Regions from separate parts of the Roseburia sp. MSJ-14 genome, predicted to be linked through region 1. Evidence: a T-box and tRNA genes for the amino acid it is inferred to sense, from the RefSeq annotation. Region 1 holds a T-box; the other holds one or more tRNA genes.
What was found. A T-box is a leader RNA that pairs with one kind of tRNA and senses whether it is charged. The one in region 1 lies ahead of thrS (threonine--tRNA ligase), so its partner is inferred to be a tRNA-Thr.
Positions count from the first base shown of each region.

Region 2: it has a tRNA-Thr gene. The T-box ahead of thrS (threonine--tRNA ligase) is inferred to sense a tRNA for this amino acid. The anticodon was not compared.

Region 1 is NZ_JAHLQD010000019.1:170,436-175,772, reverse strand. It holds gene feoB (ferrous iron transport protein B) at 1-1,768, shown strand, start outside; T-box leader at 1,820-2,025, shown strand; gene thrS (threonine--tRNA ligase) at 2,128-3,903, shown strand; gene KQI83_RS08405 (zinc-ribbon domain-containing protein) at 4,039-4,296, opposite strand; gene KQI83_RS08400 (DUF6709 family protein) at 4,290-5,225, opposite strand.
Region 2 is NZ_JAHLQD010000008.1:21,169-26,505, forward strand. It holds gene epsC (serine O-acetyltransferase EpsC) at 1-623, shown strand, start outside; gene cysS (cysteine--tRNA ligase) at 663-2,081, shown strand; gene KQI83_RS02550 (Mini-ribonuclease 3) at 2,066-2,500, shown strand; gene rlmB (23S rRNA (guanosine(2251)-2'-O)-methyltransferase RlmB) at 2,500-3,240, shown strand; gene sigH (RNA polymerase sporulation sigma factor SigH) at 3,263-3,877, shown strand; tRNA gene KQI83_RS02565 (tRNA-Thr) at 3,956-4,028, shown strand; gene KQI83_RS02570 (30S ribosomal protein S1) at 4,186-5,088, shown strand; gene KQI83_RS17000 (lytic transglycosylase domain-containing protein) at 5,116-5,337, shown strand, end outside.

The sequences.
Region 1 (5,337 bases):
AAAAGCCATTATTAATATTGTAGATGCCACCAACATCGAGCGAAACTTATATCTTACCATGCAGCTGATGGAAATGGATATTCCTATGGTAGTGGCGTTAAACATGATGGATGAAGTAATTGGAAACCAGGGAGCAATTGATGTAAATGCCATGGAGGCATTGCTGGGAGTTCCGGTAATTCCAATTTCTGCGGCAAAAAATGAAGGTGTAGATGAATTAGTACGTCATGCATTACATATTGCAAAATATCAGGAATGTCCATTGAGACAGGACTTTTGTGATAAGCAAGATCATAATGGTGCAGTACATCGTTGCATTCATGCAGTCATTCATTTGATTGAAGATCATGCAGAAAAGGCAAAAATTCCGGTTCGTTTTGCAGCTACAAAGGTGATAGAGGGCGACCATTTGATTTTGAAGCAGTTAAAACTGGATCAAAATGAGATGGAAATGTTAGAACATATTGTGCAACAGATGGAATCAGAGCGAGAGTTAGACAGAAGTGCAGCCATTGCAGATATGCGTTTTGATTTTATTGAGCGTTTGTGTGAACAGACTGTTGTAAAGCCAAAAGAAAGCAGAGAACGTGTCCGTAGCGAGAAGATTGATAAGGTACTTACTGGAAAATATACGGCAATTCCATGCTTTATCGGAATTATGGTATTGGTATTTTATCTGACCTTTAATGTAATAGGAGCGTGGATGCAAGGCGTTTTAGAATTGGGAATTGACAAGTTATCAGAGATAACCGATAAGGCATTAACAGCGGCAAATGTCAATAGCGCAGTACACAGCCTTGTAATTGATGGTATTTTTACCGGAGTAGGAAGTGTCCTTAGCTTTTTACCGATTATTGTAACCTTGTTCTTTTTCCTGTCACTTATGGAAGACAGTGGATATATTGCTCGTGTTGCATTCGTAATGGATAAATTACTACGAAAAATCGGACTTTCCGGACGAAGTATTGTTCCGATGTTGATTGGATTTGGGTGTACCGTTCCGGCAGTTATGGCAACCAGAACCCTTACCAGCGAGCGTGACCGTAAAATGACCATTTTATTAACTCCGTTTATGAGTTGTACCGCAAAGCTTCCGATATATGCATTCTTTGTTAGTGTATTTTTCCCGAAGCGTGGTGGATTCATTATGGCAGGACTTTACTTATTGGGAATCGTTGTTGGAATCTTGGTAGCCTTTTTGTACAAGGGAACATTATTTAAGGGAGAACCGGTTCCGTTTGTTATGGAATTGCCGAATTATCGTTTGCCGGGAGCAAAAAATGTTGCACAGTTACTTTGGGAAAAAGCAAAAGACTTTTTACAAAAAGCATTTTCGGTAATTCTGATAGCAACCATTGTAGTTTGGTTCTTTCAGAGCTTTGACCTGCATCTGAACATGGTAAAAGATTCAGCAGACAGTATTCTTGCAGCAGTTTCTAGTCTGTTGGTTCCGATATTTGCACCATTAGGATTGGGAGATTGGCGTATTTGTACATCACTGATTAGTGGATTTATGGCAAAAGAAAGTGTTGTTTCCACGCTGGAAGTTTTATTTGGTGGTGGTATCGCAACGGTACTTTCTCCACTGGGAGCAGCATCTTTATTAGTATTTAGTTTGCTCTATACTCCTTGTGTTGCTGCCATTGCGTCTGTAAAGCGTGAACTTGGTGGAAAGTGGGCAGTTGCAGTAGTCTTATGGCAATGCGTTATTGCGTGGGTGGCAGCTTTGGTAGTTCGGGTTATCGGACTTGTACTGGGAATGGTATAAAAATATGCCAAGCTGGGACTTGACAGTTGCGAGATTTTGAAATACAATAAAACAAGCGTGTTGAAGAGAAGAGTACTGAAGAGATGTTCTCCAGAGAGAGATACAATTGGTGTGAGTATCTTAGAATAAGAACTTCAGGAAGACCACCTCTGAGCGGCCCTAATCCGGTCCGGTGATTCCGTTATCATCAAAAGAGTGATTTCCCCATGGAAATAAGTAGGGTGGAACCGCGGATAGTTAGTATATTCGCCCCTTATACAAGCAAACTGTTTGTATAAGGGGTTTTTATATTATAAGTATTTTATAAACATTAGGCTGGTAAGTTCTGAGACACCTTTAATATGAAAGGAGATACAAAAATGGTAGATTTTAAAGCAGATGAAAGACTGAATACTTTGAACCATTCCTGCGCACATGTCATGGCACAGGCTGTAAAACACTTATACCCAAATGCAAAGTTCTGGGTTGGACCTGTGGTAAAGGAAGGTTTTTATTATGATATGGATCTTGGAGATGCCGTAATTAATGACGAAGCAATTGCCGCTATCGAAAAAGAGATGAAAAAGGTTTGTAAAGAAGGAAAGAAAATTTACAGACGTGAGATTTCCAAGGCAGAAGCATTGGAATTATTCAAGGATGATGAATACAAATTAGATTTAATCAGCAACTTAGAAGATGGAAATATTTCTGTATATGATCAGGGAGATTTTACAGACCTTTGTCGCGGACCTCATGTAGATAACACAAAGCTTTGTAAATATTTTAAATTAGTAAAACATTCCGGTGTATACTGGAAGGGCGATGCTAATAACCATGTAATGCAAAGAATCTATGGTGTATGTTTCCCAACAGCAGAAGAATTAGAAGATCATTTAAAACTTTTAGAAGAAGCAAAAGAGCGTGACCATAGAAAAATCGGAAAAGAAATGCAGTTATTTATGTCTGATGATTTAGTTGGACGTGGACTTCCGATGTTCCTTCCTAAAGGATATACCGTATGGCAGGAACTTGAGAACTATATCAAGGAAAAAGAAAGAAAACGTGGTTATTTCCATGTAATGACGCCATGTGTTGGTACGGTAAATCTGTACAAGACATCCGGTCACTGGGATCACTATAAGGACAATATGTTCCCTGCAATGGAAGTAGAGGGAGAATCCTTTGTACTTCGTCCTATGAACTGCCCGCACCATATGATGATTTATGCAAACAGAATGCATTCCTACAAGGATTTGCCAATTCGTATCGGTGAAATTGCACACGACTTCCGTTTTGAAGCAAGTGGTACATTAAAGGGTATTGAAAGAGGAAGACATTTCTGCCAGAACGATGCCCATTTATTCGTTACACCGGAACAGATTGAATCTGAATTTTCCAAAGTAGTAGAGCTTATTTTTGAAACATATAAAGACTTTAATATCACAGATTATCGTTGCGTACTCTCCTTAAGAGATCCGGAAGATAAGGTAAAATACCATGATGATGATGAGATGTGGAACAATGCAGAAAATGCATTAAGAAAAGTTTTGGATGACATCGGAATCGAATACACAGAGGAAATCGGTGAAGCAGCATTCTACGGACCAAAACTTGATGTAAATGTAAAACCTGCAATCGGTAATGAATATACACTTTCCACCTGTCAGTTAGACTTCTGCTTACCTGCAAAATTCAACCTGACATATATTGACAGTGATGGAACAAAGAAGACACCGGTAGTTCTTCACAGAGCAATTCTTGGTTCCTTAGACCGTTTCATGGCATACATTTTGGAGGAAACAAAGGGAAATCTTCCACTTTGGCTTGCACCAGTTCAGACAACCATTCTTCCGGTAAAGAACGAAGATGAGGAATTAAATGCTTATTCTCACGAAGTATATTCTTACTTAGAAGAAAATGGAATTCGTGTTGAAATTGACGAAAGAAATGAAAAACTTGGCTATCGTTTGAGAGAAGCACAGATGGCAAAGGTTCCTTATCTGTTAGTACTTGGTAAGAACGAAATGAACGACAGAACTGTAAGTTACAGATTACATGGAGAACAGAAGACAACTACCGTTTCCATGGAAGAGTTCCTTGCAATGCTTCAGGACGATATTAAGACCAAAAAGATTAATCCGGCAGCAGCAAAATAGGAATGAAAGTAGCGAAAGTTAAATAACTATGAGAAACTCGCGTAAATCAAAAAGAACTCGGATGCCCCTTTTATGAGGACTCCGAGTTCTTTTTGCAATAGAAAATTGCATCCTATTGTATAAAAAATGCTTACTTTAGTTTTTCTGGAGCATTTTAGCATCTTTTTTTCGTTCCTTATATTCCTTGGCATTAAGTGGTGTAATCATGCCACAGCTTTCACACATAATGCCGCGTTGCTGCTGGTGACTGAAGATAGGAATATAGAAAAGTGTTGCCTGATTTAACTGTCTGCAAAGAGTGTGCATAACATTATGCTGGCAGTTAGGACAAACAAATGTGTCAACAATGCCTTCGCGTTTAAATAGAGTTCTTGTTCCATATACAATTACCATGTTGTAATACCTCCTTGATTAATATTTGCTTTTAACTGTGCAATTATCTTATCCAAATCTTTGTTTTTACGAGCAGAAAGCAGCGAACGTGTTCCATCTGCAGTTTCTAAGGCAATATAGGTATCGGTTGTCGGCTCCCCATTTACCATATTACATTTAAATACATTGGTAATAGTATTTAAAGGCATAACGGAAAAACCGTCTTTTTTATCATTAAAATCCAATATGAAATGATTCGAAACAGCAAGTTTCATATTAGATGAAAAAATAGACGGACTGACTGAAAAGTCAGAATAAATCTGCTGAAACTCACCGGTTTGTTCTAAAGTAGAAATTTTTTTCTTTACAGCTTTCTTTTTGTTGTTGCCTGTTGTGAAGATGAGGATACTGATAAAAGCAAATGCAGCAGCAACAATATATAAATAAATACTGTTTTCGTTGGCAGGATGTGTGGTGTCTAAGTAGTAATCTCCAAAATATTCGCTGTAATTTGAGGTGGTGATATCCAATCCGGCATCAGAAAGATAGTCTACCAGATAGCGTGAAGCCTCATAAGGTATGAGGGTACTTTCACCACGGATAGTCTGACCGGTTAAAGTGTTGAGGTCATCATCCTGGACATCTACCCCATAAACCGGCAAAGAAGTTCCCTTTTTGGTAGCAATAATGTTCCAATAGCCATCAGAATCTTCTGCGATATAAAATTCGGTGTCTGATTTGTTATCATTGACAAGTTCTGCAAACGGTCCCATAACATAAGTAACATCCAGCGTTGCATAGCCATCGGACTGTGGATCAAATGACTTATAAGTGGTCCATTCCGGTATGAGGCCGATAACAAGGAAAAGTACACCTATTCCCAAGAAAATAATTGGAGCAACGATGTTTTTTCCACAAATTTTTAATAAATTTTTTTTAAATTCTTCCATTTTCATTTTTCTCCCGTATAATTTTTCTCAATCTGTTCTATCATGACACAAGTATTGAAATTATGCAAGAAATTTTTGGAAGATTTATCCATTACCATTACTATTACGACTA
Region 2 (5,337 bases), on a different contig from region 1:
TAAAAACTCCTCTGGAGGTATTGTTATATCCGAGCTTTCGTGTTATGTTAAGTTATAGAAAAGCTCATAAGCAATATTTGAAAGGTCATTATTTTCGTGCAAGAAGAATTTCCCAAAAGGCAGCAAGAAAAACCGGGATTGAAATACATCCGGGAGCAGTGATTGGAAAAGGATTTTTCATTGATCACGGAAGCGGGGTAATTATCGGTGAAACTACCATTATCGGAGACAATGTAACCTTGTATCAGGGAGTTACATTGGGAGGAACCGGTAAGGAAACCGGCAAACGTCATCCGACCCTTTGTGACAATGTTATGGTAAGTGCAGGAGCAAAAATTATCGGTTCCTTTACCATTGGCGAGAACAGTAAGATTGGAGCAGGAAGCGTTGTACTCGAGGAAGTTCCGCCAAACTGCACAGTAGTAGGCGTGCCGGGAAGAATTGTGAAGAGAGATAATGTAAAAATCCCACGCAGTGATATGGATCAGTGCCATCTTCCAGATCCGGTTATGGAAGATATTACAATTTTGCAACATGAGAATTCTGCATTATGCAATAAGTTGATTGATTTAGAAAAAGAAGTCAAAGAGCTGCGCTGCAAGAGCTGTGAAGAGTCTAAATAGCGTGGACAGAAATAAGTTAGAAAAAGGAATGGAAAACCTATGGAGAACAAATTTAAATTTTACAATACGCTTAGCAGAAAGGTAGAAACTTTGATTCCAAATGAGGATGGAAAAATCGCAATGTATACTTGTGGACCGACAGTATATCATTTCGCTCATATTGGAAATCTCAGAAGCTACATTATGGAAGATGTACTGGAAAAAACATTACGTTATTTAGGATATGACGTAAAGAGAGTTATGAATATTACCGATGTAGGACATTTATCCAGTGACGCAGATACTGGAGAAGATAAGATGTTAAAGGGTGCCAAAAGAGAGCATAAAACGGTAATGGAAATAGCAAAATTCTATACTGATAAGTTCTTTGAAGATTGTGAAAAGTTAAATGTAAAAAGACCGGATGTAGTAGAACCGGCAACAAACTGTATAGACGATTTCATTCATATGATAGAGGTACTTTTAGAAAAAGGTTATGCATATCAGGCAGGAGGAAACGTATATTTTGATACCTCCAAGCTAAAGGATTACTATGTATTTTCCACTCAAAGCGAAAAAGAGCTGTTGGTAGGAGTTCGTGATGATGTGCAGGAAGATACCAATAAGAAGAATAAAAACGACTTTGTACTGTGGTTTACAAAATCAAAGTTTGAAGATCAGGCATTAAAATGGGATAGTCCATGGGGCGTGGGATATCCGGGCTGGCATATAGAGTGTTCCTGCATCAGCATGAAGCACTTAGGCGAATATATGGATATTCATTGTGGTGGTGTAGATAATATTTTCCCACATCATACCAATGAAATTGCACAGTCAGAAAGCTATACCGGACATAAGTGGTGCAATTATTGGTTCCATGTACAGTATTTAAATGATAAGTCTGGAAAAATGAGTAAGTCCAAGGGTGACTTTTTAACCGTATCATTATTAGAAGAAAAGGGATATGATCCAATCGTATATCGTATGTTCTGCTTACAGTCACACTATCGTAAACCATTGGAATTTTCCTACGAAGCATTGGACAATATCAAGTCAGCTTATGTAAAATTAGTGAAACGTATTCAGGAATTAAAAGAAGACGGAGCAGTAGAGCAGGAAAAGTTTCAGGAATATAAAGAACGATTTGAAAATGAGCTTTGCAATGATTTGAACACTTCTATGGCAATTACCGTTGTTTATGACTTGTTAAAAGCAGATATGAATGATGCTACGAAACGTGCGTTAATTCAGGACTTTGACCAGGTACTTTCCTTGAATTTACTTACAGCAGTCGTAGAAGATACAAGTGCTGGCGTGGATGAAGAGATGGAAGCGTATATTCTTCAAATGATAGAAGAAAGAAAGGCTGCCAAAAAGGAAAAGAACTTTGCACGGGCAGATGAAATTCGTGATACACTGTTAGAAAAAGGCATTATATTGGAAGATACCAGAGAAGGGGTAAAATGGAAAAAGGCTTAAATGAATATATATTAAGAAAATTTGGCATGGAGCATGTAGATATCCGAAGTTATTCTCCGTTAGCATTAGCGTATATAGGAGATGGAATCTATGACTTAGTGATTCGTTCCATGATTGTTGGAAAAGGAAATACCCATGCTAACCAATTACATCGCCAGACCAGTCAGTTAGTGAAGGCACAGACACAGTCTGATATGATAGAGATATTAAAACCACAACTAACGGAAAAAGAAATGGCGGTATATAAGCGCGGAAGAAATGCAAAATCACCTACAATGGCAAAAAATGCCTCTATGTCCGATTATCGAAGGGCAACGGGATTTGAAGCATTAATGGGCTACCTTTATCTGGAAAATCAGATGGAGCGAATGATGGAACTAATAAAAATAGGACTAATAGGAATTGGAAAGGAACCATAGTGAGATACGAAGAATTAACCATAGAAGGAAGAAATGCAGTTATGGAGGCGTTTCGTTCCGGAAAAACCATAGACAAGATATTTGTATTGGATGGCTGTCAGGATGGACCGATTCGCTCAATTACCAGAGAAGCGAGAAAGCATGACACCATTATTAATTATGTAAGCAAGGAAAGATTAGACCAGCTTTCCGAAACAAAAAAACATCAGGGTGTAATTGCTTTTGCAGCAGCCTATGAATATGCAGAAGTAGAGGATATTTTAAAGCTGGCAGAAGAAAAGGGCGAGCCACCGTTTATTATTTTGTTGGATAATATCGAAGATCCACACAATTTAGGTGCGATTATCCGTACAGCAAATCTGGCAGGAGCACATGGAGTCATTATCCCAAAACGTCGGGCAGTAGGATTAACTGCAACCGTTGCCAAAACTTCAGCGGGAGCAATTAACTATACTCCGGTTGCCAAAGTAACAAATCTTTCCAATACCATTAAAGAATTGAAAGATAAGGGCTTATGGTTTGTTTGCGCAGATATGGGCGGAACCAATATGTACCAATTAGATTTAAAGGGTCCGATAGGATTAGTAATCGGAAGTGAAGGGGAAGGCGTTAGCAAATTGGTAAGGGAAAATTGCGACTTTATTGCATCCATTCCTATGAAGGGAGATATTGATTCCTTAAATGCATCTGTTGCAGCAGGTGTACTGGCATATGAAATCGTAAGACAGAGAATGCAGTAAAAGAGGAGCATAAGGGAGAAGAATGCAAAAGTTTGACGAGTATAAAAATGATTCAGATGAAGAACTGATAGAGCAGTTGCGAAATGGGAAGAAGGACATCATAGATTATATTATGGACAAGTATAAGTACCTGGTTCGAAAGCGGGCAAATGCCATGTTTTTGATTGGTGGAGATACAGATGACTTGATTCAAGAGGGAATGATTGGACTTTTTAAGGCAGTCAGAGACTATAATAGAGAAAAAGATGCATCATTTTCCCATTTTGCGGATATTTGTATTGCAAGACAGATTTATAGTGCAGTAGAAGCTTCTCAACGAAAAAAACATCAGCCTTTGAATAGTTATATTTCTTTGAACAGCGAAGCGGGTACCGAAGGAAATGATTCCTTTTTGGATTTGATGGAATCCTTTGAAAATGGAAATCCGGAGCAGTTGTTGATTGATAGAGAAAATGTAATGGCGATTCAAGAAAAAGCCAAGAAAGCATTAAGCAAGATGGAATGGGAAGTATTAGAATATCACTTGCAAGGGTTGAATTATCGGCAGATTGCAGAATGTATGGAACGAGAGCCTAAGGCAATCGATAATGCACTTCAGCGAATCCGTAGTAAACTATCATTGGATTGCAAAGAATAAAGAAAAAGTAAAAAATATCTTGACAATAGCCACAACATATAGTATATTAGTCAAGTCGGTTACAGATGTAATCGTGATGCTGGCGTGGCACAGTCGGTAGCGCACCTCATTGGTAGTGAGGAGGTCACGGGTTCGATTCCCGTCGCTAGCTCTTATAAGCACTAAGATTTCGAAAGAGATTTTAGTGTTTTTTTGTGCATAAAAATACTAGTATTTCCAGAGCGTTTCTGCTACAATAAATTATATGGACAATCGGGATTCCTTACAATGGAATCCTTTTAGAAAATAGAAGTGAAGGAGTGTTAAAAATGGCAGAATCTATGGAAGACTACAAGGAAGAATTAGAGGCATCTTTTCGTAAAATCCAAGAGGGAGATATCATTACCGGAACTGTTATCGATGTAAAAGAAGATGAAGTAACACTGGATTTGAAATATTATGCACAGGGCGTGATTAAGAAAGAAGATTTAAGCAATGATCCAAACTTTCAGGTAATGGAAGAAATACATGTGGGTGATGAATTAGAGGCAACTGTAGTAAGTAACGATGATGGACAGGGAAACATCCGACTTTCCAAAAAAGAAGCCAATGAGGTGTTAGCTTGGGAAAAATTGAACGAATATAAGGAAGAAGAGACAATTCTTTCTGTAAAGATTGCAGGAATTGTACCAAGTGGTGTAGTAGCATATGTAGAAGGAATTCGCGGATTTATTCCGGCATCCCAATTAGCACTTTCTTATGTAGAAGCAACCGAAGAATGGTTGGGAAAAACAGTGGATGTTCGTGTAATTGATGTGGATGAGGCAAAGAAAAAACTGGTACTTTCCGCCAAGGTCATCTTAAAAGAAAAGGAACAGGAAGAACATAATCATAAGATTGCTATGTTGGTTCCGGGAAGTATCTTAGAAGGAACGGTAGAAAATCTTATGCCTTATGGTGCATTTATAGATTTAGGAGACGGTATCAGTGGATTAGTGCACATTTCACAGATTTCTCAAAAAAGAATCGGAAAGCCATCAGAAGTCTTAAAAGAAGGACAGAAGGTAAAAGTTAAAGTATTAAACACCAATGATAATAAAGTAAGTCTTAGTATGAAAGCGTTAGAGGAAGAAATGATAGATACACAGCAGACAGAGTCTGTAGAAGAATATGTTTCAAATGAGAGTGCATCTACAAGTCTGGGAGATTTATTGTCTAAACTGAAACTGTAGAAAGTACAAGCGGAAGGAGTAAGAGTAATGAGAGTAAATGCAATTCAAGGAACGGATACCAATACAGCGGTAGAACAGAATCGCGCTGTGAATAGTATAGAAAACTTTTCATCTTATTTGCAAACAACAGCATCTTTAGAAGAAATTTTTACAGAAGCATCAGAACGATACAATGTGCCAAAGGATTTAATTAAGGCGATTGCAAAGACAGAGTCTGATTTTAATCCAAATGCAACCTCAGGTTCAGGT